Linked DNA regions of Sphaerotilus montanus. The protein of the gene in region 1 binds, or shares a complex with, the protein of each later gene. Links are inferred from orthologs where the notes say so. Each region holds a gene or a part of one and is shown in the gene's direction. Other genes may lie near its edges.

Region 1 (14,991 bases):
GATGAAGGCGGTGATCGGCCCCTGGGTCGAGGCCGACAGGAAGCCCACCATGCCGAGCGCCACCAGCGCCACCGCCTCGGGACGTCCGGCCAGTCCGACCAGCCGCGCCACGTCGTGCCCCACCCCGGCGCCGATCGCCAGCGAGGGCGCGAACACGCCCGCCGGCACGCCGCTCCACGCCGACAGCCAGGTCGCCACGAACTTCAGCAGCGTGTAGAGCGGCGGCAGGCCGTCCTCGCCGTGTTCGAGCAAGGCGCGGGTCGGGTGGTAGCCCGCGCCGGCCGTGGCGCCGCCGGTCACCAGCCCGATCACCGCCACCGCCAGCCCGCACGCCGCGGCGAAGCGCAGCGGAAACCGTCCGCGCCATTGGCTGATCCGGTCACCGCCCTGCGCGCAGACCACCAGCAGCCGCGCGAACAACCCGCCCGCCAGCCCCGACGCCAGCGCCACCGCGACGCCAGGACCGAGCAGCGACCAGTCCAGCCGCGGCACGACCAGCGCGCCAAAATAGCTCTGGTTGCCGAATACCGAGATCGACACCAGGCCAGCCAGCACGATGGCGGCGATCGTGAGGTTGCTGTGCTGCAGGTCGCGGCGGCGGGTGAGCTGCTCGATGGCGAAGACGATGCCGCCCAGCGGCGTGTTGAACGCGGCGGCCACGCCCGCGGCGGCACCGGCCACCATCAGGTCGTGCGCGTCGATGCCGCTGGCAGGCGACAGCCAGCGCCGCGCATGCTGCATCACGCCCGCGCCGACCTGCACCGTCGGCCCCTCGCGGCCGATCGACAACCCGGCCAGCAGGCCCGCGCTCGTCAGCACCACCTTGTGCAGCGCCAGCCGCAGTGACACCAGAGCCGAGGCGCGTCCGGGCGCAATGTCGTCGTGCAGCGCGGCGATCACCTGCGGGATGCCCGAGCCGGCTGCCTCGGGGGCGTAGCGACGGGTCCACATCAGCACCGCCACCGTCAGCAGCGGCGTCCAGACCAGCGCCAGCCCGGCGCCGAACCAGCCGCTGCCGCGCAGTTGCAGGTGGGTGTCGGTCGCCAGTTCCGTCAGCAGCGTGAAGCCGACCACGACCAGCCCGGTCAGCACGGCATAGGTCAGCACGACGGCGCGGTCGATCCAGGGGCGGCTGTGCAGCACGGCCTCGCGCAGCGCCTGCCAGGGAGGGGTTCGGTCGGGGGGTGGCATCACCAGTCAGAGGGAGAGCGCCGTCGGCGCCCTGTGCGGCACAATTGTCCCCCAACTTGTCACACATTCCGGCCCGGACCTCTGCGTCCCGCCGCCGGACAGCACAGCACCCACAGGAGCGAGCGGCCATGGCCTCCGTCAACAAAGTCATCATCCTCGGCAACCTCGGGCGCGACCCGGAAATGCGCTACACCCCCAGCGGCTCGGCCATCTGCAGCCTGCGCGTCGCCACCACGCGCAACTGGAAGAGCAAGGACAGCGGCGAACGCGTCGAAGAAACCGAATGGCACTCGGTGGTCATGTACGACCGCCAGGCCGAGATCGCAGGCGAATACCTGAAGAAGGGCCGCCCGGTCTACATCGAAGGCCGCCTGAAGACCCGCAAGTGGCAGGACAAGGACGGCAACGACCGCTACACCACCGAGATCGTCGGCGAAACCATGCAGTTGCTGGGCGGGCGTGAGGACGGCGGTGGTCGCAGCGGCGGTGGCGGTGGCGGCAGCGACTACGGCGACGACATGGGCGGCGGTGGCGGTTATTCGCCGGCCCCGGCTCCGCGCGCAGCAGCGCCCCGTCCGGCCGCACCGCCACGGGCACCCGCGCCGCGGCCGGCACCGGCGCCAGCGCCCAAGTCATCGACAGGGTTCGACGACATGGACGACGACATTCCGTTCTGAGGCCCCTTCGGGGGCTAAGATGGCCTGACACGCACCCGCGAGTCCGACGCCATGAACGCCCCCGACCTCTCCCCCCTCGTCGCGATCCGCCGCGACATCCACGCCCACCCCGAACTCTGCTTCGAGGAAGTCCGCACCGCCGACCTGATCGCCCGGACCCTCGCCGGCTGGGACATCCCGGTCCACCGCGGCCTGGGGACGACGGGCGTGGTCGGCATCGTCCAGGGCACGGCCGGCGAGTCGTCCCGCGCCCTCGGCCTGCGCGCCGACATGGACGCGCTGCCGATGACCGAGCACAACACCTTCGCCCACGCCAGCCGCCACGCCGGCAAGATGCACGCGTGCGGCCACGACGGCCACGTCGCGATGCTGCTGGCCGCCGCGCAGCAGCTGGTCCAGCAGCGTGACACCTTCGCCGGCACCGTCTACCTCGTCTTCCAGCCAGCAGAAGAAGGCGGCGGTGGCGCCCGCGAGATGATCGCCGACGGCCTGTTCACGCAGTTCCCGATGGACGCGATCTTCGGCATGCACAACTGGCCGGGCATGCGCGCCGGGGACTTCGCCGTCTGCAGCGGCCCGACGATGGCGTCGAGCAACGAGTTCAGGATCACCCTCACCGGCAAGGGCTCGCACGCCGCGCTGCCGCACAACGGGATCGATCCGGTGCCGGTGGCCTGCCAGATGGTGCAGGCCTTCCAGACCATCGTGACGCGCAACAAGAAGCCGACCGACGCTGCCGTCATCTCGGTGACGATGATCCACGCCGGCGAGGCCACCAACGTCGTGCCCGACCACTGCGAGATCCAGGGCACGGTGCGCACGTTCACGCTCGACGTGCTGGACCTGATCGAACGCCGGATGCGCGAGATCGCCACGCACACGGCGGCGGCGTTTGGCGCGACGGTGCAGTTCGAGTTCCACCGCAACTACCCGCCGACGATCAACCACCGCGCCGAGGCCGAGTTCGTCCGCGAGGCGATGCGCGCCGTGGCGGGCGACGCACGCACCCATGAATTCGAGCCGACGATGGGCGCGGAGGATTTCAGCTTCTTCCTGCAGGCCAAGGCGGGGGCCTATTTCGTCATCGGCAATGGCGACGGCGACCACCGCGCGCACGGGCACGGACTCGGCCCCTGCAATCTGCACAACCCGAACTACGACTTCAACGACGGGCTGATTCCGCAGGGAGCGGCGCTGTGGGTGGCGCTGGCGCGGCGGTGGCTGGCACAGGACTGATGTCCGTTTTGCGTCGCATCCGGTCTGGTTCAGACCAGACAGGACCGCGGGTACAGGCGACGATGGCAGCCATCCCACCGCCCTCGCCAAGGAGCCTGCCATGTCCCGAATCGACACCCCGCACCACCCGACCGCCCTCCTCCTGATCGATGTCCAGCAGTCCTTCCGCGCCCGCCCCTACTGGAGCGAGGCCGACGTCCCCGCCTGGCTCGCCGCGACGAACCGCCTCGTCGCCGGCTGCGCAGCACGCGGCATCCCGGTCGTGCAGGTCTTCCACACCGACGGCCCGGACACGCCCGACAACCCCTTCGCGCCCACCAGCGGCCTGATCCGCCCGATCGACGGCCTCGCCCCGTTCGACGCCGCGCTGCGCATCGACAAGCACCGCCACAGCGCCCTCGTCGGTACCGGGCTGGGCGTGTGGCTGCATGCACACGGCGTGCAGCGGCTGATCGTCGCGGGCATCCGCACGGAGCAGTGCTGCGAGACGACCACGCGCCACGCCAGCGACGAGGGCTGGGCGGTCGACTACGTGACCGAGGCGACGCTGACCTTCGAGATGACGACGCCAGCCGGCGCCACGTTGACCGCCGCCCAGATCCGCGAGCGGACCGAGACCGTGCTGGCCGGGCGCTTCGCCACGATCCGCACCGTGGACGAGGTGCTGGCCTGACGCACACTGTCGGCCCACCACCGACATGATCGACATCCTCTTCCTCGTCCTGCCCGACACGCTGCTGCTGGACATCGCCGGTCCGGCGGAAGCGTTCCGGCTCGCCAACCAGGCGCTGCGTCGACGCGGTCTGCCCGAGGCATTTCGCCTGCGCTACGCGGGGCCGCAGACGCAGGCCGACTCGTCCGTCGGATTGCTGCTGGCGAGGCTGGAGCCGCTGCCAGCGGCGTTCGTGCGACCGACCTGGGTCGTGCTGCTCGGCCGGCCGGGAGACGCCTGCGAGGTGGTCGGACACGGCGCGGAATGGATGGACGCACGGCACTGGCTGGCGCAGACCGTGGCGCCACGGCTCGCTGCGCCCGGCGAGGCACCGGACGGGGTGCGACTGCTGACGGTGTGCAGCGGCGCCCTGCTGGCCGCAGACGCCGGCCTGCTCGCCGGACGGCAGGTGACGACCCACCACGAGCTGCTCGACGACCTGCAGGCCCTCGCCCCGACAGCCCGCGTGCAGGCCAACCGCGTCTTCGTCGAGGACGGCGCCGTGCTGACCAGCGCGGGCGTCACGGCCGGCATCGATCTGGCGCTGCACGGCGTGGCGCAGGTGTGCGGCGAGGTGATCGCCGCCGCGGTAGCGCAGGTGATGGTGGTGTTCGCGCGGCGCGGTGTGCAGGCGCCGCAGGTCTCGGCGCTGCTGGCCCACCGCGACCACCTGCACCCGGCGGTCCACCGCGTGCAGGACGCCGTCTGCGCCGCGCCCGCCGAACCGTGGGACAGCGCGCGCATGGCGGCGGCGGCGCATGTCACCGAGCGGCATCTGGCGCGGCTGTTCCGGCTGCACACCGGGGTGTCACCGCGGGGCTATGTCGAGCAGGTGCGCGCGGCGCTGGCCGGGCAGGCGCTGGCGCAGGGAAAAACCGAACGGGAAGCGCTGGCCCTGGCCGGGTTCTCGACCCCGCGGCAGATGCGACAGGCGCTCGGCAAGCGCCCGTCGCGCTGAGTTCAGCCCAGCAACCGCTGCAGCAGCGCCGCCGTCGAGCCGTCCAGCCCGTCCGTGTCGCCCGTGGCAAATCGCGGCAGCAACTGGCTGCACAGCGCCTTGCCCAGCTCCACGCCCCACTGGTCGAAGCTGTTGATGCGCCACAGCGCGCCGCTGGTGAACACGCGGTGTTCGTACAGCGCGATCAGCGCGCCCATCGCCGCCGGGGTCAGCCGATCGAGCACCAGCGTCGTGCTCGGGCGGTTGCCGGGGAAGGTGCGGTGGCGGGCGATGGTCAGCGCGTCCAGCGACTTCGACGCGGTCGGCGCCGTCTCGCCCATCGCGTCTTCGGTGGACTTGCCGAGCATCAGCGCCTGGCTCTGCGCGAGGCAGTTGGCGAGCAGCTTGTGGTGCTGGTCGGCCAGACCGGCGCGCACGCTGTCGGGCAGGCCCGTGCCGCCCGCCGCGTCGTAGCACGGCGTCTTCACGGCGATGAACTCGACCGGGATCACGTCCGTGCCCTGGTGCAGCATCTGGAAGTAGGCGTGCTGGCCGTTGGTGCCGGCTTCGCCCCAGACGACCGGCGAGGTGCCGAAGGGCAGCGGCTGGCCGTCGAGGTCCACGCACTTGCCGTTGGACTCCATCTCCAGCTGCTGCAGGTAGGCCGGCAGCCGGCGCAGGCCTTGGTGGTAGGGCGCGACCGAGCGGCTGGTGTAGCCGTGGAAGTTGCGGTACCAGACGTCGAGCAGGCCGAGCTGGATCGGCAGGTTGGCTTCCAGCGGTGCTTCGGCGAAATGACAATCCATCGCGTGCGCGCCGGCCAGCAGCGCGCGGAAGTTCTCCGCGCCGATTGCCAGCGCAATCGGCAGCCCGATCGCGCTCCACAGCGAGTAGCGCCCGCCCACCCAGTCCCAGAAGCCGAAGGTCGTCGTGATGCCGAACTTCGCCGCCGCGGCCACGTTCGTCGTGGTCGCCGCGAAGTGCTTCGCGATCGCCGCCTCGCCGCCCTCGCCGTAGCCGGCCAGGAACCACGCGCGGGCGACTTCGGCGTTGGCCATCGTCTCCTGCGTCGTGAAGGTCTTGGAGGCGACGATGACCAGCGTCTCGCGCGGGTCCAGCCCACGCAGCACCGGCACGATGTCGTGGCCGTCGACGTTGGAGACGAAGTGCAGCTGCAGCCCGCGGTGTGCAAACGCATCCAGCGCCGGCACGACCATCTGCGGGCCGAGGTCCGAACCGCCGATGCCGATGTTGACGACGTGGCGGATGCCGCTGGTGGCCGTGTCGCGCACCTGCTCGACGTAGGCCAGCAGCCGGTCGAGGACTTCATGCACCTCGTCGCTGAACGGCGCCGCACCGCGCGGGGCGCGCAGCGCGGTGTGCAGCACGGCGCGACCTTCGGTGTGGTTGATCGGCTCGCCGGCCAGCATCGCGTCGCGCCGCTGCTCGATCTGGCATTCGCGGGCCAGCGCCAGCAGCAGGCCGCGGGTCTCGGCGTCCCAGTGGTTCTTCGACAGGTCAGCGAACACTTCCGGGGCGCTCAGCGAGAACGCTTCGGCGCGCGTGGCGTCGTCGGCGAAGGCGGGGCGCAGATCGAAGCGGCGGCCGCTCTGGGCGAACTGCGCGGTCAGCGCGGTCCAGGCGGCGGTCTGGTCACAACGCGGAGCTTGCATGGTGGTTTCCTCGGTCGAGCAGCGGGCGGGTGGTTTACAGCGACAGGATCATCTGGTCGAGCTTGCCAGCATCGACGGCGAAGCCGCGGATGCCTTCGGCGAGCTTCTCGGTGGCCATCGCGTCCTCGTTGAGGGCGTAGCGGAACGAGGCTTCGTTGTACGACACGGCGTGGACCGGCGCATCCTTGGCCGCGGCCGGATCCTGCGCACGCACGATCGGCGCCTCGCTGGCCTGCAGCTGCGCCAGCAGGTCCGGGCTGATCGTCAGCAGGTCGCAGCCAGCCAGCGCCACGATCTGGCCGACGTTGCGGAAGCTGGCGCCCATCACCTCGGTCGGGATACCGAACTTCTTGTAGTAGGTGTAGATCTGGGCCACCGACTGCACGCCCGGGTCATTGGCACCCGCCATCGCGGCCTCGTCCCACTTCGCGCCGGCCGACTTCTTGTACCAGTCGTAGATCCGGCCGACGAACGGCGAGATCAGTTGCACGCCGGCCTCACCGCAGGCCACCGCCTGGCAGAACGCGAACAGCAGCGTCAGGTTGCAGTGGATGCCTTCGCGCTCCAGGATGCGCGCGGCCTGGATGCCTTCCCAGGTCGAGGCGATCTTGATCAGCACGCGCTCGCGCGGGATGCCGGCGGCTTCATACAGCGCGATCAGGCGGTGCGCGCGGGCAACCGTGGCGGCGGTGTCGAAGCTCAGGCGGGCATCGACTTCGGTCGACACGCGGCCCGGCACCACCTTCAGGATCTCCAGCCCGAAGCGCACCAGCACCTGGTCGACCACTTCGTCCAGCGGCAGGCCACGGTGCGCGGCGACCGTCTCGGCCAGCAGCGGCGCGTAGTCGGGCTGCTGCACGGCCTTGAGGATGAGCGAGGGATTGGTCGTCGCGTCCTGCGGCGCGAACTGCGCGAGCTGCTTGAAGTTGCCCGTGTCGGCGACAACGGTGGTGAATTGCTTGAGTTGGTCGAGCTGGTGCATGGCGTTGGGTCGTTTCGAGGTGAATCGAGGGGGTGGCGAGCCGGTTCGCGGCGATCCGCAATTAGAACCCGAGACCGCGGCCTGTCGCGGACAAGCCGGTTACGCGGCCGTGCGGCGCCGCACGATTGACCTTCCAAAGAAACTGGTGCATCATCTTTTGTGAAACTGGGTTACACACCCTGAACCAACCTCCTTCTCTTTCCGAGGCCCTGCATGTCCTTCGATCTTGTCTTCTTCGGTGGCACCGGCGACCTGACGTGGCGCAAACTGATGCCCGCGCTGTTCCAGGCATTCCGCCATGGCAAGCTGCCGGCCGGGGGGCGCATCCTCGCCGTGGCCCGCGATGAACGCAGCGACGACGACTACCGCGCCTTCATCAAGGAGCGTTTCAGCGAGGTCGAAAGCTCCAAGCGCCCGACCGACGACGAGTTCGCCCGCTTCGCCGAGCTGCTGCACTACCGGCGCATGGACCTGTCGCACCCCGAGGACTACAACGGGCTCAAGCAGTGGATCGACGCCCGCGGCGCCGACACCGCCGTGCTCTACCTGGCGACCAGCCCGCACCTGTTCCCGGTGATCTGCGAACAGCTCGGCGCCGCAGGCCTGAACGCACCGCACATCCGCGTCGTGCTGGAGAAGCCGCTGGGCCACGACCTGAAGAGCGCGCAGGAGATCAACCGCGTCGTGCGCTCGGTCTTCGCCGAGCAGCAGGCCTTCCGCATCGACCACTACCTGGGCAAGCCGAGCGTGCAGAACCTGATGGCGCTGCGCTTCGGCAATGCGCTGTTCGAGCCGCTGTGGCGCCGCGAGAGCATCGCCAACATCCAGATCACGCTGGCGGAGTCGCTGGGCGTGGGCACCCGCGGCGATTTCTACGACCGCACCGGCGCGCTGCGCGACATGGTCCAGAACCACGCGCTGCAGCTGCTGACGATGATCGCGATGGAGCCACCTTCGACCAGCGACGCCGACGCGATCCGCGACGAGAAGCTGAAAGTCCTGAAGTCGCTCAAGCCCTTCACGCCGGAGTCGGTGGCGCGTGACGTGATCCGCGGCCAGTACCGCGCCGGCAATGTCGGTGGCCAGGCGGTGCCGGGCTACCAGCAGGAAGTCAAGGTGCCCGAGGGCAGCCACTGCGAGACCTTCGTCGCGCTGCGCACCGAGGTGCAGAACTGGCGCTGGGCGGGGGTGCCGTTCTACCTGCGCACCGGCAAGCGCCTGGCGGCGCGCGACGCGCAGATCGTCGTGAACTTCCGGCCGGTGCCGCACCCGATCTTCCCGGGCTCGCAGCGGGCCAACAAGCTGGTGATCAAGCTGCAGCCGGAAGACGGGCTGGAGCTGCACCTGCTGGCGGCCAAGGGCAGCGGCACGAGCGACTCGCTCGCCCCGGTGTCGCTGGACCTGGACTTCGACAAGGCCTTTGCCGCCGAGCGGGTCGGTGCCTACGAGCGCCTGCTCCTGGACGCGATCGCCGGCCGGCTGAACCTGTTCGTGCGCAGCGATGAGCAGGAGCAGGCCTGGCGCTGGGTGGAGCCGGTGCTGGACGCCTGGTCGCGCGAAAGCAGCGGCGGCGGCGAAGGCCCGCGCGGCTACGCGGCTGGCAGCTGGGGACCGGCGGCAGCCAGCGCCCTGGTCGCCCGCGACGGCAACACCTGGAGCGAGGAACAGTGAAGTGAACACCCCGTCATCGTCCTTGCTGCCCCCGATGCTGGACCGCATCCGCGCTTCGCTGCCGGCCCTCTCGCCTGCCGAACAGCGTGTGGGCAAACTCGTGCTGGCGGATGCGCGCAGCTTCGCCAGCCTGCCGGTGGCCGAGCTGGCCGAGCGCTCGCACGTCAGCAAGCCGACGGTGGTGCGCTTCTGCCGCAGCATCGGCTATGACGGGCTGGCCGACTTCAAGCTCAAGCTGGCCGGCACGGTCAACGAGGGCGTGCCCTTTGTCCACCGTTCCGTCGACGAGGACGACAAGCCCGCCGATCTGGTCGTCAAGGTGATCGACAACGCGGTCAGCGCCCTGCTGAAGTACCGCAACGACGCCACCGCACACGCCTTCGACCGGGCCATCGAGGCACTGACAGAGGCCGCGCGCAAGAAGCAGCGCATCGAGTTCTACGGCGTCGGCAACTCCGGCATCGTGGCGCACGATGCGGAGCACAAGTTCTTTCGCCTGGGCGTGCATGCGGTCGCCTACAACGACGCGCACGTGCAGGTGATGGCGGCGACCATGGTCGGGCCAGGCGACTGCGTGGTGGTGATCTCGAATTCAGGCCGCAGCCGCGACCTGCTCGACGCGCTGGAGATCGCGCGCCGCAAGGGGGCGACCACCATCGTCATCACCGCCAGCGGCTCGCCGCTGGCGCACCAGGCGCAGATCCTGCTGAGCGTGGACCACCCCGAGGACTACGACCGCTACAGCCCGATGGTCAGCCGCCTGCTGCACCTGACGGTGATCGACATCCTGACGACGGGTGTAGCGCTGCGGCTCGGCCCGGAACTGCGGCCGATGCTGCAGGAGATCAAGAAGAACCTGCGCGCCAAGCGCTACGCAGCGCCCTGACCCCCGCCGGGTTGCCGACCCGACGAGACGAGGTCGGCCACACCGTAGACGCGGGCCAGTTCACCCAGCCGCCGCGGCAGTCCGTCGATGTGCAGCGAACGCCCGCCGGCCGCCGCCTGGCGGTGCAGGTCGACCAGCACCGCCAGCGCGCTCGAATCGAACTGCTGCAGTCCGCTCGCATCGACATCGACCACGGCACCCGCCGGCTGGCGCGCAAGTTCCGAGGCCAGCGTCCGGACCGCGGCGCTGGCCTCCCGGACGGTGATGCGGGCAGGCAGTTGCATCGCCGGCATGACTGCGTCCGGACTCAGCTCTTGGCCGCAGCCGCGGCCTTGTTCTTCTCGGCGAGCTTGGTGATCAGGCCATCGATGCCCGAGGCCGAGATCTCCTGCGCGAAGCTGGCCCGGTAGGTCTCGACCAGCCAGACCCCCAGCACGTTCACGTCGTAGATCTTCCAGCTGTCGCCGGTCTTCTCCACGCGGTAGTCGAGCTGGATCGGCTCGCCCTTGCCCTTGACCTCGGAGCGCACCAGCACCTCGGTGTCTTCCGGGCGGGCGCGCAGCGGCTTGAGTTCGACCGACTGGTCCTTCACCTGCGTCAGGGCCCCTGCATAGGTGCGCACCAGCAGCGTCTTGAACTCTTCCTGCAGACGGGCCTGCTGCTCGGGCGTGGCCTGGCGCCAGTAGCGACCGACCGCGGACGAGGTCATGCGCAGGAAGTTGACGTTGGGCAGGATCTTGGCATCCACCAGCGTCATGATCTTCTTGGTGTCCCCCGCCTGGATGGCCTTGTCGGACTTGACGGTTTCGATCACCTCGCCCGAGATCTGCTTGATCCAGGCGTCCGGTGCGGTCTGGGCGTGGGCGACGGCCGTGGCCAGCACCAGTGCGGCGGTGGCGATCAGCGAGGTCCAGCGTTTGTTCAACATGAATGTCCTTTCAGCAACCATCCGGAGCCGGACGGTCGGTCTTCAACGTTTCGGGGATCTGTCCGGTTGTCACCGGCTGGTCGGGGCCGGCGCGGAGGCGGCCGGATCCGCAGCGGGGGCGGTCATCGGATCGACTTCTTCTTCATCCGGTGGATTGCCATCGTAGACAAGGCTGCGGCGGCGCTGCAGATACGCATTGCGCACGAAGGCGTACTTGTCCAGGGCGATCTCGTCGATCAGCTTGGTGGCCGACAACAGCCCCGCCCGGGTGCTGACCAGGCGGAGACCGGTCATCGTGTTGCGGGTCAGCGAGACCGACACCAGGGCTTCAGGGGACGCTTTCATGTCCACCGGCAACCCGATCGAGTCGCGTACCGTGGACGGGCCGAGGATCGGCCAGACGATGTAGGCACCAGTGGGCACACCCCAGCGCCCGAGCGTCTGACCGAAGTCCTCGCCGTGGCGCTCGAAGCCGAGTTCCGTGGCGACATCCATCACGCCGCCGAAGCCGAACACGGTGTTCGTGCCGAAGCGCATCACGTCGCTGAAGCCATCCGCGATCCGCCCTTGCAGGAACAGGTTCACGGCCGACCAGGCGTCCCGGACATTGCCGAAGAAATTCGACACCACCAGTTGCACCGGCGACGGCAGCACCGCCTCGTAGACCTGCGCGGCCGGCTTGAGCACCGCCTTGTCGACCGCCTCGTTGAAGGCGAACACCTTGCGGTTCATCGGCTCCAGCGGGTCAGGACGCTGCGCCGTGGCGCACCCCGCCAGCAACACCACGCTGCACAGCAGCGCCGACAATGACCGCCTCATGGCTTGCCGGCCGGTGCGTTGCTCGCATCGGCCGCCTTGTTGAACAGGAACTGGCTGATCAGCGTCTCCAGCACCACCGCCGACTGCGTCTGCGTGATCACATCGCCCGCCAGCAGCGTCTTGTCGGAAGCCCCGGGCTCGATGCCCAGGTACTGCTCGCCGAGCAGACCGGCGGTGAGGATCTTGACGGAGCTGTCCTTGGGGAAGGCGAAGCGCTGCTCCATCTCCATCTCGACGGTCGCCTGGAAGGACTTGTCATCGAAGCTGATGCGCGTGACCCGGCCGACCACGACACCGGCACTCTTGACCGCCGCGCGGGCCTTCAGGCCCCCGATGTTGTCGAAGCGTGCGGACACCCGGTACACCGGTTCGAACGACAGGCTCAGCAGGTTGCCAGCCTTGAGCGCCAGGAACAGCAGAGCTGCTGCGCCAATCACCACGAACAGGCCCACCCAGAGGTCATGACGGGATTTCTGCATGTTGTTTTCCTCTGCTACGAATTCGGATTCAGTCCTGGAACTTCAGATCGAGAACATCAGCGCGGTGAGCACGAAGTCCAGACCCAGCACGGCCAGCGAGGACATCACCACCGTGCGGGTCGTCGCACGCGCCACGCCTTCGGGGGTCGGCTGGCAGAAATAGCCCTGCAACAGCGCCACGAAGGTCACCGTCAGCCCGAAGACCATGCTCTTGATGACGCCGTTGCCGACGTCCTTGAAGACATCGACCCCACTCTGCATCTGCGACCAGAATGCCCCGGAATCGACCCCGATCAGCATCACGCCCACCAGCCAGCCACCGGTGATGCCCACGGCGCTGAACACCGCCGCCAGCAGCGGCATGGCGATCAGGCCCCCGATGAAGCGCGGTGCGAGCACCCGCAGCACGGGATCGACGGCCATCATTTCCATCGCGGCGAGTTGCTCGCCCGACTTCATCAGGCCGATCTCGGCCGTGAGTGCCGTGCCGGCCCGACCGGCAAAGAGCAGCGCGGTCACCACCGGGCCCAGTTCCCGCACCAGCGACAGCGCCACCAGCAGCCCGAGCGCCTCGGACGAACCATAGCGCTGCAGCGTGTAATAGCCCTGCAGCCCGAGCACGAAGCCGACGAACAGCCCGGACACCGAGATGATGGCCAGCGAGTAATTGCCCAGAAAGAAGATCTGGTCCGCCACCAGCCGGAACCGGGCCAGCGCCGCGGGCATCAGGGCCACCAGGCGCCCCATCAGGCGGGTGGCCTCGCCGATGTCGGTCAGGCTGCCGCGCACCGACTGCCCGATCGCCGACAGCATGTCCGCGATGCCGCTCATCGTTCACCTCCACGCAAGCCGAAGTCTTCGCCGACCGAGGTGGCGGGATAGTGGAAGCGCACCGGACCGTCCGGCGCGGCATCGACGAACTGCCGCACCAGCGGATCGTCGGTCTTGCGCAATTCGTCTGGCGTGCCCTGGGCTGCGATGCCGCCATTGGCAATGAACACCACGTGGTCGGCGATCGAGAAGGTCTCGTCCACGTCGTGCGACACGACGATGCTGGTCACGCCCAGCGCATCGTTCAGTTCGCGGATCAGGCGGGCCGCCACACCCATCGAGATCGGATCGAGCCCGGCGAAGGGTTCGTCGTACATGATCAGGTCCGGGTCGAGGGCAATCGCCCGGGCCAGCGCCACACGCCGGCTCATGCCGCCGGAGATCTGGCTGGGCAGCAGGTCGCGCGCACCACGCAGGCCGACGGCGTTGAGCTTCATCAGCACCAGATCGCGCACCATGGTCTCGGTCAGGTCGGTGTGCTCGCGCAGCGGAAACGCCACGTTGTCGAACACCGACAGGTCGGTGAACAGGGCCCCGAACTGGAACAGCATGCCCATGCGCCGGCGCATCGCCATCAGACCGGCGCGGTCGAGGCCGGCGACATCGGTGCCGTCGAACAGCACCTGACCCGACATCACGCCCAGCTGGCGGCCGATCAGGCGCAGCACGGTCGTCTTGCCGCCACCCGACGTGCCCATGAACGCCACGACCGACCCTCTCGGCACCGTCAGGTTCACATCCTTCAGGATGATGCGGTCACCATAACCACAGGTCACGCCACGCAACTCGACAAGCGGCGAGACAGAAGCGGCGACAGAGGGTGCGGGGTTCGAGACAGGTGGCACGGGCGAGGCGCGAGCGGCAGGTTCAATCCGCGGGAACCCGCGGCACTGCCGTCGATGATAGGGGAAAGCACGGAGATCGGTTTGAAGAAGCGTTGATCCGCACCGACTGCACAAAAATGACAAAGCCGCCCGAGGGCGGCCCTGTGTACGGCAAGCCGTGCCCGATCAGGTCGAGAAACTCGATCCGCAACCACACGTCGTGGTGGCGTTGGGGTTCTGGATGACGAACTGGGAACCCTGCAGATCTTCCTTGTAGTCGATCTTGGCACCCGTCAGGTACTGCAGACTCATCGCGTCGATCAGCAGCGTCACACCATTCTTGTGCATCTCGGTGTCGTCGTCGTTCACGATCTCGTCGAACGTGAATCCGTACTGGAAGCCTGAACAGCCCCCACCCTGCACGAACACGCGCAGCTTGAGATCAGGATTGCCCTCTTCCGCGACCAGATCGGCCACCTTGGCAGCAGCGCTGTCGGTGAAGATGATCGGGGCGGGCATGTCGAATTCAGGGGTGTCGATGATGTCGGCGACGGCGCTCATGGGCGACTCCGGTTAGCGTTCTTGCAGTGGATCAATTACTTGTCATTGCCCGTGGCCAGCAGCTTCAGAGAAGGCTTGTCCTCCAGCGCAGCCGATCCGGCGCTCTTGCCGGCCCCCCCGGAGGAGATGCGGTGCAAAGCGCCTTCGATGGTAGCACCCTGGTGCATTTCGAGTGCCTCGTAGACGACATCACCCTGGATGTGTGCCTTGGGCTGCAACTCCAGCAGGTGGTTGGATTCGACCGGGCCGATGACTGTCCCGTTGATGATGACATGCCCCGCCTTGACCGTGCCGGTGACCTTGGCTTTCTCGCTGATCACGAGGATGCTGGTGTCATTGGCGCTGGCGACCACGTCACCCTGGATCTCGCCATCGATCCGCAGCCCGTCACTGAACCGCAAGGTTCCCTGGATCACGGTACCTTCACCGATCAGGCTGCGGATGGCGGGCTGTTTCTTGGAGCCGAACATGGAATGTTGTCCTGAATGAAAAGTGGTTTGCCGCAATGGCGAAGAGGGTCGTGACCGACGACGACAAGGTTCACATCCGGGCGACTTCGGACGCCTGCAGCTTTCCTGCCGCAT
Region 2 (14,965 bases), 2.1 Mb from region 1 along the record:
TGGACAGCCGCGACAGCGCCAGCAGCGAATCGATCATGCTGTTCATGCGCGCCGCGGCGCCGAGCACGCGCTCCAGGTGGTCGTTGCCGACGCGGTCGAGCAGGTGGCCGTAGTCCTCGCGCACGATGCGGGTGAAGCCCTCGATCACGCGGATGGGCGCGCGCAGGTCGTGCGAGACGGTGTAGACGATGGCCGAGCGGTCGTCGTCCGCAGGATCGCGCATGGGGGGCGGGGCTGGCGTGGGTGGAGCGTCGATCGCAGGAGGCTCCACGGCCGGCGTGGAGGGCGGCATCCACAGGATGCAGCAGTGGCCCGGCAGGTCCAGGCGCTGCACGCCGGCGTCGTGTGTCTGGGTCAGGCTCTGCGCCAGCCACTCGCTCACCATCCGCCCGAGCGCGGGTGAATCGGCGGCAGGCAAGGTGGCCTGGGCCGCGTTGTTGGAGGCCAGCACCTGCGGTGCGGCATCGCCCGTGCGCACGAGCAGCGCCGGTCCGGGCAGGCCGCGCAGCAGCCGGGTCTGCAGCGCGAGCGACTGCGCGGTGGTGAGCCGCAGCCCGTCGGGCGCGGCGGCGGGTGCGGCAAGGTGCGCAGCGGAGAGCGTGGACGTTCGGGCGCTGCGGTGCACGACCCAGCCCATGGTCGCCAGGCCGATGCCCAGCAGGGCCATCGCCCAGCCGAGCCGCGCTTGCGCGGTGGACGGGCTCAGCGACTGGGCCAGCCACTGCGTCGATACCAGCAGGGCCAGTGCAGCCAGACACAACAGGATGGCCCGTGTCGCAGGGCGCCATCCGGACTCGGGGGGTGACGACATGTCAAGGATTGTAGGGACTGGTTTCCTGACGAGCCGGCACCGTTGCAACGAGTCGGACACCCTGCGCGAGACTTCGGCGAAATTGCGCGGTTGAGTCGACCGGTGCGTCGGGCACAGGCCGGGCTGCACCTATGCTTGCGCCTCCGATCTGACCAACCCTGCCCAAGCCTGCCATGCCCTCCACCGACGTGACATTGGCGCCCGCGGTGCACGCGGCGCTGATGCTGCCGCCGACCGACGATGCCCGCACGACCGACCACCCGTGGGCGCTCGACATCTGCGTGAGCACCCCTGGTGCGCTGGAGGCGCCGGACGGGCTGATCACGGTCTCGGGCGACACCGATGCCGATGTCCTCCCGCGCATCTCGGACGCGCAGGCCCAGACCCAGGCCCTCCTGCTGTCGCGCCGCCTGCATCTGGCGGTGACCTTGCAGGAGGGCCTGTGCCTCGTGGCGCCCGTGCTGCGCCTGTGGCTGCGGGCAAGCGGATCCTGCCTGCTGCGCGTGAGCGACTGGAGCGAGGAGGGCGCACTGGTGCAGCCCTGGGTGCTGCGCGACAGCGCCACCGAAGAGCTGATCGATCTCGGCCAGATGGCCACCACCCATGCCAGCGAGGCCCCGCTGGGCACGGCGCTGGCGCTGCTGCGGCCGGTGCTGGCCGTGCTGGCGCCGGCACAGCCGAAGCTGCCCTGGCGCCCGGACGGAGTGCGCGAGGTGCTGGCGCTGCCGGTGGTGCACCGGCAATGCGCCGTCGCCGCCATCGAGTTCCACAACCCTGCCGAGTCGACGCCCGCGCTGCGGCAGCTGCTCGAACTGGTCGGCCTGCACCTCGGGCATCTGGCGGCCCGGGACGAACAGGTGCGCGATGCGGAACTCTCGGCCCAGCGGCTGGCGCGGGTGGCCCTGCTGGCGGCACGGGTTGGCCGTGGCGCGGTCATCACGGATGCGGAGGGGATCATCGAGTGGGCGCATCCGGCCTTCGTGCAGGCGACTGGCCACTCGCCCGGCAAGATCTGCGGCCGCACCCTCTGGGACGTGCTGCTCGGGGACGCCGACGACACCCGGCTGGCGCTGCTGCTGCGCGATTGCCTGGTGCGCGGCGACGACTTCGTGCGTGAATTCGTTGCCCGGCGTGGCCGCGACGACATGCTGCCGGGCGATCCCTACTGGCTGGAAATCGACGCCCAGGTCGTTGTCGATGAAACCTCCGGGCGGCCGCAGGTGGTCTGCGTCTGCCGCGACATCAGCGACCGCAAGGAGCGCGAGTTCGGCATCGACGAGGGGCGGGCGCTGCTGGCGGTGCTGACCGAGCACATCCCGATCAGCCTGGTGGTGCTGGACGCGGAGCGGTTCCGGGTCGTCTCGCTGAACCGGCACGCGGAGCTGGAGTTCTCGGCCCACAGCGCGCAGGTCGGCGGCTGGGATCTGGACGAGCTGCTCGGGCACGGCGTGCAGCAGCGGGTGCAGGCCTGCCTGACGCGGGCGGTGGACAGCCACGATGCCATCGAGCACGAGTTCGAGCGACCCGCCGCCGACGGGGACCGCGTCATCAGCGCCCGCTACGTTGCCGTGCGCAACCGGCTGGGGCGCCCGACGGTGGTGATCTGCCAGCTGCGCGACGTGACCCAGCAGCGCCGCGATGCCCAGCAGCTGCGCGAGTCCGAGGAGCGTTACCGCGAGCTGGTGGAGTCGATCGACGAGGGCGTGTTCGTCACCGATCCGCACCGGGACAGCTACTTCTACATCGGCGCCCGCGTGTACGACATGCTCGGGCTGGTGGCGTCCCAGGTGCTGCCGCATGCGGAACTGCTGCCGCTGCGGGTGCTGCCGGAAGACACGCCCCTGCTGGAGCAGCAGCGGCTGGACGAGCCGCACTCGGTCAGCACCGACGTCACCGTGCGCATCCGCCATCCGCAGCGCGGCGTGCGGTGGCTGCGCCAGCGCACGCGCACCCGCGTGCTGCAGGACGGCGAGATCCGGGTCTACGGGCTGATCGACGATGTCTCCGAGGAGCGCGAGCGCGAGCTGCAGCTGCAGGCGGCGCGCGACGCGGCCGAGGCGGCCTCGCGCGCCAAGAGCCAGTTCATGGCGACGATGAGCCACGAGATCCGCACCCCCATGAACGGCATCCTCGGCATGACCGAGCTGCTGCTGGGCACGGCGCTCAACGACCGCCAGCGCCGCTTCGCGCAGGCGGTCTACCGCTCCGGCGAGAGCCTGCTGGAGATCATCAACGACGTGCTGGACTTCGCCAAGATCGAGGCCGGCAAGCTGGAACTGGCGCCGTCGGAGTTCTCGCTGCGCAGCGTGGTCGAGGACACGCTGGAGTTGCTGGCGCCGCGCGCGCACGAGAAGGGTCTGGAGCTGAGCTTCCGCGAAGCGACCGGCCTGCCGGCGACGGTGCTGGCCGATCCGCTGCGTCTGCGCCAGGTGCTCACCAACCTGGTGTCCAACGCGATCAAGTTCACCGAGCACGGCGAGATCACCGTCGATCTGAACCACGCGCCCGCGTCGGCTGCGGGCAACGTGCTGCTGGTGTTCACGGTGCAGGACACCGGCATCGGCATCGCGACGGACATGCTGCCGCGCCTGTTCAACGCCTTCACGCAGGTCCACGTCGGCCTGTCGCGGCGCTATGGCGGCACGGGGCTCGGCCTGGCGATCTCGCGCCAGCTGGTCGAGCTGATGGGCGGGGCGATCACCGTGCGCAGCCAGCCGGGTGTCGGTTCGGCCTTCAGCTTCACGCTGCCGGTGAGCGCCGGCAGTGGCGATTCGTCGCTGACCCAGGGGCTGGGGGACGCGACCACCATGCCCAGCATCCGCGTGCTCGTGGTCGATGACCATCCCACCAACCGCACCGTGCTGGAGAACATGCTGACCGCCTGGGGCCTGCGCGTGACGCTGGTCGGTGATGGCGCGCAGGCGCTGCAGCTGTTGCGCACGCTGCCACTGGACGAGTCGCCCTTCGATCTGGCGCTGATCGACTGGCACATGCCGGGCATGGACGGCATCGAGCTGGCGCAGCGCCTGCGCGCAGAGGGGCTGATCGGCCGGACGCAGCTGGTGCTGCTGTCCTCGGTGGCCGCGCCCGACGATGTGCGGGTCGCGCAGGAGGCCGGGTTTGTCCGCTTCATCCACAAGCCCGTGCGCAAGGCCGAGCTGCGCCAGGCCATCCTCGGTATCGCCGCCGCCCGCCAGGAGGGCGAGGTCCGCATGCCGCAGCTCGGTGCCTCGGTGCTGGTGGTCGAGGACAACCCGGTCAACCAGGAAGTCATGAACCAGATGCTGCAGCGCATGGGCTGCAGCGTGCGGGTGGCGGGGTCGGCACTGGAGGGCCTGGGTGCCCTGTGCGAGGACCTGTTCGATCTCGTGCTGATGGACATCCAGATGCCGGGCATGGACGGTGTGGAGGCGCTGCAGTGGCTGCGGCGCGGCCCGACGCCCCGCTTCACCTTCCTCACGCCGGCGCAGACCCCGGTCGTGGCCGTCACGGCGAATGCCCTGGAGGGGGACGAGGAGCGGTTCCTGTCGCTCGGCTTCGATGCCTACCTGTCCAAGCCCTACCGGCAAGGCCAGCTGCTGGCGGTGCTCGGGCGCTATGTCGGCAACCGGCTGGGCCGGCGCGGACAGCGCGACATCGAAGCCGCCGCCCGCACCGCGCCCGGCGCGCTGACCGGGTTCGGCGAGCGGGGCCACTTCTCCGACGGTCTGCAGACTCCGCCCGAGCCCACCCTCTTTCTGGCGCTGGAAGACGATCCGCCGCTGTCGCCAGCCCCGCCGCTGCTGGATGCGGTTGCCCTGCAGCGCCTGCACGATCTCGATCCCGGTGGACGCAACCAGCTGGTGCGCCGGGTGATGCAGGCGTTCGACGCGTCGATCAGCCGGCTGATGCCGATGCTCGGGGCCGGTCCGCTCGGGCTGGACCCGGCGTCGGTGCTGCACGTGGCCCACACGCTGCGGTCGTCGGCGAACAGCCTGGGGGCGCTGCAGTTGTCCGCACTGTGCGCGGACATGGAGCAGGCGCTGCGGCGCGGCACCGGCATGACCGGACTGTTGCCGCGCCTTGAGGCCTTGCGCAACGAGATGCAGCGTGTGCAGGAGGGTGTGCGACACCGCCTGTCCATGCAGACCGACTGAGCAGGATCCACGATTGAACCAAGAGCATCCCGCCATGGCGCCCGGCGCCGACCGCCAGCCGCGCATCCTGCTGGTCGACGACGACGAGGTGAACCTGCTGCTGACCGGTGCAGCGCTGCGCGAGCGCGGGTTCACGGTGCACGAGGCCACCGGCGGACTGGCGGCGATGCGCATGCTGGCCGACTGGTCCCCCGATGTCATGGTGCTCGACGCGGTCATGCCCGGCATGGACGGGTTCCGGACCTGCGAGGCGCTGCGTGACCTGCCCGGCTTCGAGCTGATGCCGGTGCTCATGCTCACCGGGCTCGACGACGAGGCCTCGATCGAGCGGGCCTTCGACGCGGGCGCGACCGACTTCTTCGTCAAGTCGCACCACTGGAGCCTGCTGGCAGGGCGCCTGCGCTATCTGCTGCGCACCTCGCACATCCAGATGGAGCTGCTGCGCAGCCGCGCCAAGCTGGCCCGTGCCCAGGATCTGGCCCGCATGGGCAGCTTCGACTGGCGCCTCGGCGGTGGCATGCAGCTGGAACCCGAGGCGCTGCGCGTGATCGGCCACGGACCGCGCGCGCCGCTGTCGGTGCCGGAGATGATGCGGCTGCTGGTGCCGGGCGCCCGCCGAGCGATGGCGCCGCTGCTGCGCGATGTCGTGCGGCATGGCACGGTGCTCGACAGCGATGTGACGATCCGCCTGCCGGACGGGCGCGAGCGCATCGTGCACGTCGAGGCCGAGCCCGAGTTCGACGACCAGGGCGGGCTGTGTGCCTACGCCGGCATCATCCAGGACGTGACCGACCGGCGTCTCATCGAGGACAAGATCCGGCATCTGGCCAACTTCGATGCGCTCACCGGGCTGCCCAACCGGCGCCAGCTGATCTGGCGCGCCGAGCGCGCCCTGGAGCAGGCGCGCCGGATGGGCCACGACTTCGCGCTGCTGCTGATCGACCTCGACCGTTTCAAGAACATCAACGACACGCTCGGCCACGGGCAGGGTGACGAGCTGCTGGTGGAGATCAGCCGGCGCCTGCGTACCTGTGTCCACCACTGCGACCAGATCGCCGACATGAGCATCGATGCGACCGTGCTGCGCTCGCACCGCTCGCTGGAAGCCGTGGGACGGCTGGGCGGTGACGAGTTTGTCGCGCTGTTGCCCGAAGTGATCGACGAGGCCCAGGCCGTGCATGTGGCGCAGGGCATCCTGCAGGCGATGCGCGAGCCGGTGGTGCTGGGCGGGCGCGAGTACTTCGTCACCGCGAGCGTGGGCATCGGCCTGTTTCCGCGCGACGGGATCAGCGTGGTCGACCTGCTGCGCAACGCGGACGTGGCGATGTATGCGGCCAAGTCCGGCGGTCGCAACGCAATGCAGGTCTACCGGCCGCATCTGGCGGGACAGGGCCGCGAGCGGCTGGAGCTGGAAAGCGCGCTGCACAAGGCGATCGAGCGCAACGAGCTGGTGCTGCATTACCAGCCCAAGGTCCGTGTCGGTACCTCCACCGTGGTGGCCGTGGAGGCGCTGATGCGCTGGCGGCGCGACGGCGTGCTGGTGCAGCCCGGCGAGTTCATCCCGCTGGCCGAGGAGACCGGCCTGATCGTGTCCATGAGCGAATGGGCCATCGGCGAGGTGGCCCGCCAGATCGGCGTCTGGCGCGATGTGCACGACGTGGAGCTGAGCGTGGCGGTGAATCTGCCGAGCCGGGCCTTCGAGCGCTCGGACCTGATCGATCTGGTGCGCACCGCCACCGAGCGCCACGGGCTGGCGCCGCGCGCACTGGCGCTGGAGATCACCGAGACGGGCCTGATGCAGAACCTGGACCGCGTCATTCCGGACCTGCACCGCCTGACCCAGATCGGCGTGGAAATTGCCATCGACGACTTCGGCACCGGCTACTCCTCGCTGGCCTACCTGACCCAGCTGCCGATCAGCGAGCTGAAGATCGACCGGTCCTTCGTGTGCGATCTGGGCGTGAAACGACAGAGTGCGGCGGTCGTCACGGCCGTCATCGCCCTGGCGCGCTCGCTGGATCTGAAGGTGGTGGCCGAGGGGGTCGAGACGGCGCAGCAGCGGGATGTGCTGTTGCGCCTGGGCTGCGACGAGATGCAGGGCAACCTGTTCGCCTGCGCCATGACACCGGAGGAGCTGATCCGGTGGCTGCACGCCTGGGCGCCGCGGTGGAGCCATCCCCTGATCCCCTGACATGAGGGGGGGTTCACGGCACTAGTGCCGATACTGCTTGCCAGGCTGAAAAAAGCGGACATTTTCTCTGTGGACAATAGAAGCTCCACTCTGCGGGCTGTCTGCCATGCCGTCCGATGTACCTCGACCAGTCCGTTCCCGATGCCGTTGACACCCGGGTGCCCGAGCGGCTTCGCGGGCTCCGTGCGTTCGAGGCGGGCATGGGGCCTGCCATGACCGCGGGTCCTGCCGACTCCGGCAGCGTGTTCCCCAGGGCGCCGCAATCGGTGCCGGTCTTCGTGGCGGCGCTGGCCGAGCCGCTGCTGGCGGTGCTGTGCCTGCTGCTGTCGTCGCTGTGGCTGAGCCAGTCGGTGGACCGCCCGGTGCTGCTGCTTGGCGTGTTCACCATGACGCTGATGTTTCCGGGCACCAACCGCTTCTACGAGCGACCCTCGAATTCGGCCGTCGACATCGTCACGGCCTGGGCGGCCGTGGTGGCCATCCTCTTCCTGTGTGGCCATGCGTCCGACAGCCTGCAGTTTTTCCGCCTGGATGTGGCGGTGGTCTGGGTCGTCAGCACACCCGTGGCGCAACTGGCGTTCGTGCTGGCGGGCCGCTGGCTCATGCGCCGGTTCGCGGCGCAACCGGCCCACCGGCGTCCGGCGCTGGTCATCGGTGGCGGTCCGCTGGGAGCCAGGATCGCCGAGGCAATCCTGGCGCGGGCGCCGTACGGGCACGACCTGGTCGGCCATGTGGAGGACCGGCATCCGGACCGCTGTGACGAGCGGGTCCGCGAGCGGCTGCTCGGCGGACTCGAGGACCTCCCGGCGCTCATCCGCGCGCACCACATCCGGGATGCCTACATCACCTTCGCGCTCAGCAACCAGCCCCGCATCCGCCAGATGATCTCGGTGCTGCAGGACGCGGCCGTGTCGATCTACCTGGTGCCGGATGTGTTCGGTGTCAACGTGATCCAGGGCCGCATGCGCAACATGGATGGCGTGCCGGTGGTGAGCCTGCTGGAAAGCCCGTTCGTGGGGCTGAACGGACTCGTCAAGCGCCTGACGGACATCGTGCTGGCGAGCCTGATCCTGGTCCTGATCGCGCCGGTGCTGCTGGTGGTGGCGATCGGCGTGAAGCTTGGTTCGCCCGGACCGGTCATCTTCCGGCAGCGGCGCAACGGTCTCGATGGCGACGAGATCGTGGTCTACAAGTTCCGCTCGATGCGCGTGATGGAAAACGGCCCCCAGGTCACCCAGGCCACCAAGGGTGATCCGCGGGTCACCCCGTTCGGTGCCTTCATCCGCCGCACCTCTCTGGACGAGTTGCCCCAGTTCGTCAATGTGCTGCAGGGCCGCATGAGCATCGTCGGCCCCAGGCCGCACGCGGTGGCCCACAACGAACAGTACCGGCCGATCATCCGCTCCTACATGGTGCGCCACAAGGTCAAGCCCGGCATCACGGGCTGGGCCCAGGTCAACGGCTGCCGCGGCGAGACGGATGTGGTCGAGAAGATGGCCGCCCGGGTGCACTACGATCTGGAGTACCTGCGCAACTGGTCGCTTGGACTGGATCTGCGCATCATCGCGCGGACGGTCCGGCAAATGCTCTTCGATCGCAGTGCCTACTGACTTCCGATTTCATCCCTCCCACTATCCCACCCACATGACAGGCCGGACCATGTTCAAGATGACTCTACCGCAGCAGTTTTCCGTGCGCCCGCTGGCGCTGACACTGGCCGGCTTGGCCTGCCTGGTCGCCGGCAGTGCCCGTGCGGAGACCAGCCCGTACTACCTCGGTGTCTCGCAGCGGTTCACGCACAACAGCAACGTGTTCCTGAACACGGACGCACTGGCCAAGTCCGACACGATCTCCTCGACCGGCGTGCGCCTGGGCCTCGACCAGCCCATCAGCCGCCAGCGACTGACGGCCACCCTGAGTGCCAATGCGAACCGCTACAGCAAGCTGAGCACGCTCAACAACACCGACTACGCCCTCGACACGCGCCTGGACTGGGAGACTGTCGAGCGGCTGTCGGGCAATGTGGCGCTCTCCTCGCGCCAGAGCCTGCCGACGGATGCGGCCGCGCTGTCCAGCGGACTGCGCAATCTGCTGACCGTCCACAGTGCCAGTGCCCAGGCCACCCTCGGGCTGGTCACCATGTGGAGCTTCGATGCGGGTGCGGCCCTGTCGCGTGCACGCTATTCCGAAACCACCTACGCCCGCAACAACGTCAACCAGGCGTCGCTCAATGCCGGTGTGCGCGTCACGCCAGCCAGCGGCCTGACCCTGCGGACCGGTCTGCGGCACGCCAATGTCGACTACCCGAACACCGGCAACGAGGTCCGTCGCAACGACCTGGACTTTTCGGCCATCATCAACCCTGGTGGTGCCAGCGTGTTCAATGGCCGTGTGAGCCTGACGAAGGAACACCAGTCGCTCGCGGATCGCAGCACGAACAGCTGGACTGGTGCGCTGGGCTGGAACTGGAAGCCCACCGGCAAGCTCTCGACCAGCCTGAACCTGACGCGCGACGCCAGCAATGGCGCCTACGACTTCACGACCGGCGCCATCAACGTCGCCGCTTCCAACAGCGCGATCACCACGACGCTCGGGCTGACCACGCAATGGGAGGTCACGTCCAAGGTCGCCATGACCGGCAGTCTCTCGCATGCCCGCCGCTCCCTGGACAACTCGCTGACCATCGGCAACGGCGTGTTGCCTTCCTCCGCCAGCGACCGCACCAGCAGCCTGGGGCTGAACGTGCAGTACGCCGTGCTGCGCAATGTGGATGTGGGCTGCGGGGTGCACTGGAGCGAGCGCAGCGTGCCGTCGATGAGCGGCAGCTCCACGCTCACGGTGCCCTACAGCGTCACGACGTACACCTGCTTCGGTCAGGCGCTGCTGCGATGAAGAAACGGGCGCCTCGGCGCCCGTTTCTCGTCCCGCCATCGGGCGCGTCAGTTCCGGCCGATGGAGAGATAGGTCAGCCCGAACGAACGGATGAGCTCCGGCTCGTAGAGGTTGCGGCCGTCGAAGACGATCTTGTCCTGGAGGCTGTCGCGGATGGCCTCGAAGTCGGGCGTGCGGAACTCCTTCCACTCGGTGACGATGAGCAGCGCATCGGCGCCTTCCAGGGCCTGCTTCTGCCCGTCGGCATAGCTCAGGCCGTCCCAGCCGGTCATGACACGTTGCGCTTCGGCGGCCGACACGGGGTCATAGGCCTGCACCTTCGCGCCACGCTTGAGCAGCTCGCCGATGATGACCCGGCTCGGTGCCTCGCGCATGTCGTCGGTGTTGGGCTTGAACGCCAGGCCCCACATCGCGAAGGTCTTGCCCGACAGGTCTTCGCCGTACCTGGCGACCACCTTGTCGACGAGGACCATCTTCTGCTCCTCGTTGACCTCCTCGACCGCCTTGAGCATCTTCGAGGGGATGCCCATCTCGGCCGAGGTCATGGCCAGCGCCTTCACGTCCTTGGGGAAGCACGAGCCGCCGTAGCCCGCACCCGCGTACAGGAAGTGCGTGCCGATGCGCGGATCGCTGCCGATGCCCACGCGCACCAGTTCGATGTCCGCGCCCACCTTCTCGGCTAGGCGCGACAGCTCGTTCATGAAGCTGATGCGGGTGGCCAGCATCGCGTTGGCGGCGTACTTGGTGAACTCGGCGCTCTTGACGTCCATGATGAACAGGCGGTCGCGGTTGCGCACGAAGGGCTGGTAGAGCGCGCGCATCAGCAGGATGGCGCGCTCGTCCTCGGCGCCGACCACGACGCGGTCCGGGCGCATGAAGTCGGCGACGGCCGCGCCTTCCTTCAGGAATTCCGGGTTCGAGCAGACGGCGAACTCCATCTCCGGCAGGCCGCGCTTGGCCAACTCGTCGGCGACGGCGGCGTGCACCTTGTCGCCCGTGCCCACCGGCACGGTGCTCTTGTCGACGATGACCTTGAAGTCGGTCATCGAGCGGCCGATGTTGCGCGCGGCGGCGGTGACGTACTGCAGGTCGGCCGAGCCGTCCTCGTCGGGCGGGGTGCCGACCGCGATGAACTGGATGGTGCCGTGGGCGACCGAGCGTTCGATGTCGGTGGTGAACTCCAGGCGGCCGGCGGCGACGTTGCGGCGCACGACTTCGAGCAGGCCGGGTTCATGGATCGGGATGCCGCCGTCGTTGAGGATCTTGATCTTGGCCGGATCCACGTCCAGGCACACCACGTGGTTGCCCATCTCCGACAGGCACGCGCCTGTCACCAATCCGACGTAGCCGGTGCCAATGACGGTGACTTTCATTGCTTCTCTACCCTCAAGGTTGCTGGATCAATCTGGTGTTGTAGCCGATCGAGTCGCCTGCACGACCCCGTCGATTCGAGGGCGTGCTGCATGCGTGGCCCGGAGCGTTCCAAGGTCACGATCTGGTGTGTTCTTCCGGCTCACTCTGCCGAGTGTAGATGCCCTGCATGACGTGGAGCCTGAAGCCCTGTCACTGCGTGTTTTCCCTGTCCCCCATTTCTCCCCCCTCGGAACTGGTGTGGTACGGAATGGTTCGATTCATGATGCATGGCAGAGAGAAAAATGAAAAATGCGCAGGACTGAACTTTCACGGAGCAGGGGAGCTTGAACATGTCGATCATGGGCGAAATGCGTCGTCGTCGGGGGCTGCTGGTGGCAGGTCTTGGTGGGCTGGTGACCTGGCTGGGGGCCATCTGGGAGGTGGTTGCCCAGACCCAGCCGGTGGTGCCGGAGCGCATCGGGCAGTCCTCGGGTGTGCTGCTGGCGCGAACGGCAGATCCCGATGTCGATCCGGATGGATTCCTCGTGAGCGAGAAATTCGACGGGGTCCGTGCCCTGTGGGATGGACGGGCGCTGCGCACCCGCACTGGCCAGGTGCTGGATGCGCCGAAGGATTTTCTGGCGCGCCTGCCGAACGAGGCCCTGGACGGAGAACTCTGGCTCGGTCGTGGCCGCTTCGACGAGGTGTCGTCGCTGGTGCGCAAGCGCAGGCCCGAACACGGGGCCTGGAGCCAGGTGCACTACATGGTGTTCGAGATGCAGCGCGCCGGAGGACGGTTCGATGAACGGGCCGCCCGCATCCGGCAGGTGGTCGAACTGGCGCAGTGGCCGCAGTTGCATGCGGTCGATCAGGTCGTGGTGGCCGACCGGGCGGAACTGCGGGAGCGTCTGCGGGAAGTGCTCGACGTCGGTGGCGAAGGCCTGATGCTGCACCGGGCCGATGCGCCCAACCTTGGCGGGCGCAGCGAGGTGCTGCTCAAGCTCAAGCCGGTGCACGATGACGATGCGCAGGTGATCGGCTATACGCCGGGGCAGGGCCGTCTGGCGGGGATGCTCGGTGCCTTGCAGGTGCGCAACGCCGATGGTGTCGTCTTCCTGGTCGGCTCCGGCTTCACGGACGAGGAGCGGCGCACGCCACCTCCCATCGGCTCCCTCATCGTGTACCGGTTCCGCGGCCAGACCAGCCACGGCGTGCCGCGCTTCGCCAGTTTCGTGCGCCGCGCCGACGGGCTCTGATCTGCGGCGTTTTCCTGATCGGTTAAGGTGCCGCCCATGGCTGATTCCACATTCCTCTGGCACGACTACGAAACCTTCGGGCGTGTGCCCCGACGCGATCGCCCCGCCCAGTTCGCTGGCATCCGCACCGATGCGCAGCTGCAGGAGATCGGTGCGCCGGTCATGTTCCACTGCCAGCCCGCGCCGGACTATCTGCCCGATCCCGAGAGTTGTCTCCTGACGGGCATCCTCCCCCAGCACTGTCTGGAGCAGGGCCTGCCCGAACACGCCTTCGCCCGCGCCATCGAGGAGCAGCTCGCCCAGCCCGGCACCATCGGCCTGGGCTACAACTCGATCCGCTTCGACGACGAGGTCACCCGCCACCTGTTCTGGCGCAACCTGATCGATCCGTACGCGCGCGAGTGGCAGAACGGCTGCGGGCGCTGGGACCTGGTCGATCTCGTGCGCTGTGCCTGGGCCCTGCGCCCCGAGGGCATCGTCTGGCCGCGCCATGAAGACGGCCGCCCGTCCTTCAAGCTCGAACACCTGACCGCCGCCAATGGCATCGCCCACGAAGCGGCGCACGACGCGCTGTCCGACGTGCGCGCCACGCTCGCGCTGGCCCGCCTGATCCGCGACCGGCAGCCGCGGCTGTTCGACTTCTGCCTCGCGCTGCGCAAGAAGGACGCCGTGGCCGCCGAGATCGACCGTGCACAGCGCCAGGGGCAGCCCTTCCTGCACGTCTCGGGCATGTACGGTGCCGAGCGTGGCAACCTGGCGGTGGTCTGGCCGCTGTCCACGCACCCGACCAACAAGAACGAGCTGATCGTCTGGGATCTGGCGCACGACCCGGCCGAACTGCTGGGCCTGAGCGCGGCGCAGATCCGCGAGCGCCTGTTCACCCGCGCCGACGCGCTGCCCGAAGGTCTCACGCGGCTGCCGATCAAGACCATCCACCTCAACAAGTCGCCGGTCGTGATCGCCAACCTCAAGACGCTGTCTCCCGAGCGTGCAGCCCACTGGGGCATCGACATGGCCCAGTGCCTGCGCCACGCGGACACCGCTGCGGCGCAGGTGCGCACGCTGGGCGGGATCTGGCAGGAGGTCTATGCCCGGCCGGTGGTGGAGGGTGCGCCGGCGCCCGATGTGGATGAAGACCTCTACGGCGGCTTTCTCGACAACGAGGACCGCCGCCGCCTTGTGCGCCTGCGCGGGCTGAAGCCGGACCAGTTGCCCGCGGGCCGTGCGCCAGCCTTTGACGATCCGCGGCTGGACGAGCTGTTCTGGCGCTACCGGGCCCGGAATTTCCCCGAGACCCTGACCGACACCGAACGCCAGCGCTGGCAGGCCCACTGCGCCGCGCGGTTGCTGGACGGGCAGGGCGGTGCCCAGACGGTGGCGCAGTTCTTCGAGCGCATCGACACCCTCGGCCAGGCGCACGAGGACGACGAGCGGGCCCAGGAGATCCTCGGCGCGCTCTACGACTACGCCGAGCAGATCACGCCGACCCGCGGCTGAGGTCTGCGTGCCGCTGCCAAGGCCGCCCGCGCCGGGTTCAGCGCTGGCTGCGCGCCTTGCGCTTGTCGATTTCCGTGAACTGTGACTTCAGCAGCAGCATGAGCGAGCGCGCATCCGCTTCGCTCATGCTCAGCACATGGGCGGGCTCCTGGCCCTCCGGGGTCGGGCGCGGCACCAGCAGGCCGTCGAACTTGATGTTGACCAGCCCGTGGTGGCTGGCAGCGGCCTTGTAGCGCTGGACTTCTAGGGTGTAGGTTTTCATCCCGTTATTCTCCCGTTGTTCCGCATCCCGTTCATCCCCCCGTTCCTCGACACAGAAAGATTTTGCAGATGTCCATCCAGTGGTTTCCCGGTCACATGCACCTGACCAAGAAGGCCATCACCGCGCGTGTCAAGGACGGCATCGACGTGGTGATCGAATTGCTCGACGCGCGTGCACCCGGCTCCAGCGCCAATCCGCTGCTGGCGCAACTGACGCAGGGCAAGCCGGCGCTCAAGGTGCTCAACAAGCAGGACCTGGCCGACCCGGCGCGCACCGAGCTGTGGCTGGCGCATTACAACAGCCTGCCCGAGACGCAGGCGCTCGGCCTGGACGCCAGCATCACCGCGCCCGCCCAGCGCCTGATCACCGCCTGCCGCGCCCTGGCGCCGCTGCGGGGCGGCATGGCCAAGCCGATGCGCGTGCTGATCTGCGGCATCCCCAACGTCGGCAAGTCCACCCTCATCAACACGCTGGTCGGCAAGCGCGCGGCCAAGACCGGCGACGAGCCCGGCATCACCAAGCTGGAGCAGCGCATCGCGCTGGCGAGCGACTTCTACCTCTACGACA

The links.
Region 2: the proteins of ssb (region 1) and sbcB are in contact, whole or in part, in a crystal structure (PDB 3C94), measured with the Escherichia coli proteins. The link is inferred for Sphaerotilus montanus from one-to-one orthologs.

The regions. Positions count from the first base shown.
Region 1 is NZ_JACCFH010000001.1:943,599-958,589, forward strand. The notes cover bases 171-3,093. They hold ssb (single-stranded DNA-binding protein), read left to right. Parts: upstream 171-1,319; coding sequence 1,320-1,868; downstream 1,869-3,093. Other genes in these bases: BDD16_RS04140 (chloride channel protein), read right to left, coding at 171-1,191; BDD16_RS04150 (M20 aminoacylase family protein), read left to right, coding at 1,920-3,093. In the rest of the region: more of BDD16_RS04140, read right to left, coding at 1-170; more of BDD16_RS04150, read left to right, coding at 3,094-3,104; BDD16_RS04155 (cysteine hydrolase family protein), read left to right, coding at 3,205-3,777; BDD16_RS04160 (helix-turn-helix domain-containing protein), read left to right, coding at 3,803-4,774; pgi (glucose-6-phosphate isomerase), read right to left, coding at 4,777-6,426; tal (transaldolase), read right to left, coding at 6,461-7,408; zwf (glucose-6-phosphate dehydrogenase), read left to right, coding at 7,622-9,079; BDD16_RS04180 (MurR/RpiR family transcriptional regulator), read left to right, coding at 9,114-9,965; BDD16_RS04185 (STAS domain-containing protein), read right to left, coding at 9,950-10,258; BDD16_RS04190 (MlaC/ttg2D family ABC transporter substrate-binding protein), read right to left, coding at 10,273-10,893; BDD16_RS04195 (MlaA family lipoprotein), read right to left, coding at 10,963-11,712; outer membrane lipid asymmetry maintenance protein MlaD, read right to left, coding at 11,709-12,191; lipid asymmetry maintenance ABC transporter permease subunit MlaE, read right to left, coding at 12,234-13,022; BDD16_RS04210 (ABC transporter ATP-binding protein), read right to left, coding at 13,019-13,867; iron-sulfur cluster insertion protein ErpA, read right to left, coding at 14,033-14,407; BDD16_RS04220 (bactofilin family protein), read right to left, coding at 14,443-14,877; BDD16_RS04225 (DUF6776 family protein), read right to left, coding at 14,948-14,991. UniProt on the Escherichia coli protein: Plays an important role in DNA replication, recombination and repair. Binds to ssDNA and to an array of partner proteins to recruit them to their sites of action during DNA metabolism. Acts as a sliding platform that migrates on DNA via reptation.
Region 2 is NZ_JACCFH010000001.1:3,059,776-3,074,740, forward strand. Bases 12,009-14,905 are described here. They hold sbcB (exodeoxyribonuclease I), read left to right. Parts: upstream 12,009-12,675; coding sequence 12,676-14,136; downstream 14,137-14,905. Other genes in these bases: BDD16_RS14040 (DNA ligase), read left to right, coding at 12,009-12,639; BDD16_RS14050 (hypothetical protein), read right to left, coding at 14,174-14,398; ylqF (ribosome biogenesis GTPase YlqF), read left to right, coding at 14,467-14,905. In the rest of the region: BDD16_RS14010 (sensor histidine kinase), read right to left, coding at 1-811; BDD16_RS14015 (PAS domain-containing hybrid sensor histidine kinase/response regulator), read left to right, coding at 985-4,947; BDD16_RS14020 (putative bifunctional diguanylate cyclase/phosphodiesterase), read left to right, coding at 4,982-7,138; BDD16_RS14025 (undecaprenyl-phosphate glucose phosphotransferase), read left to right, coding at 7,351-8,748; BDD16_RS14030 (porin family protein), read left to right, coding at 8,798-10,030; BDD16_RS14035 (UDP-glucose dehydrogenase family protein), read right to left, coding at 10,078-11,403; more of BDD16_RS14040, read left to right, coding at 11,734-12,008; more of ylqF, read left to right, coding at 14,906-14,965. UniProt on the Escherichia coli protein: Degrades single-stranded DNA (ssDNA) in a highly processive manner.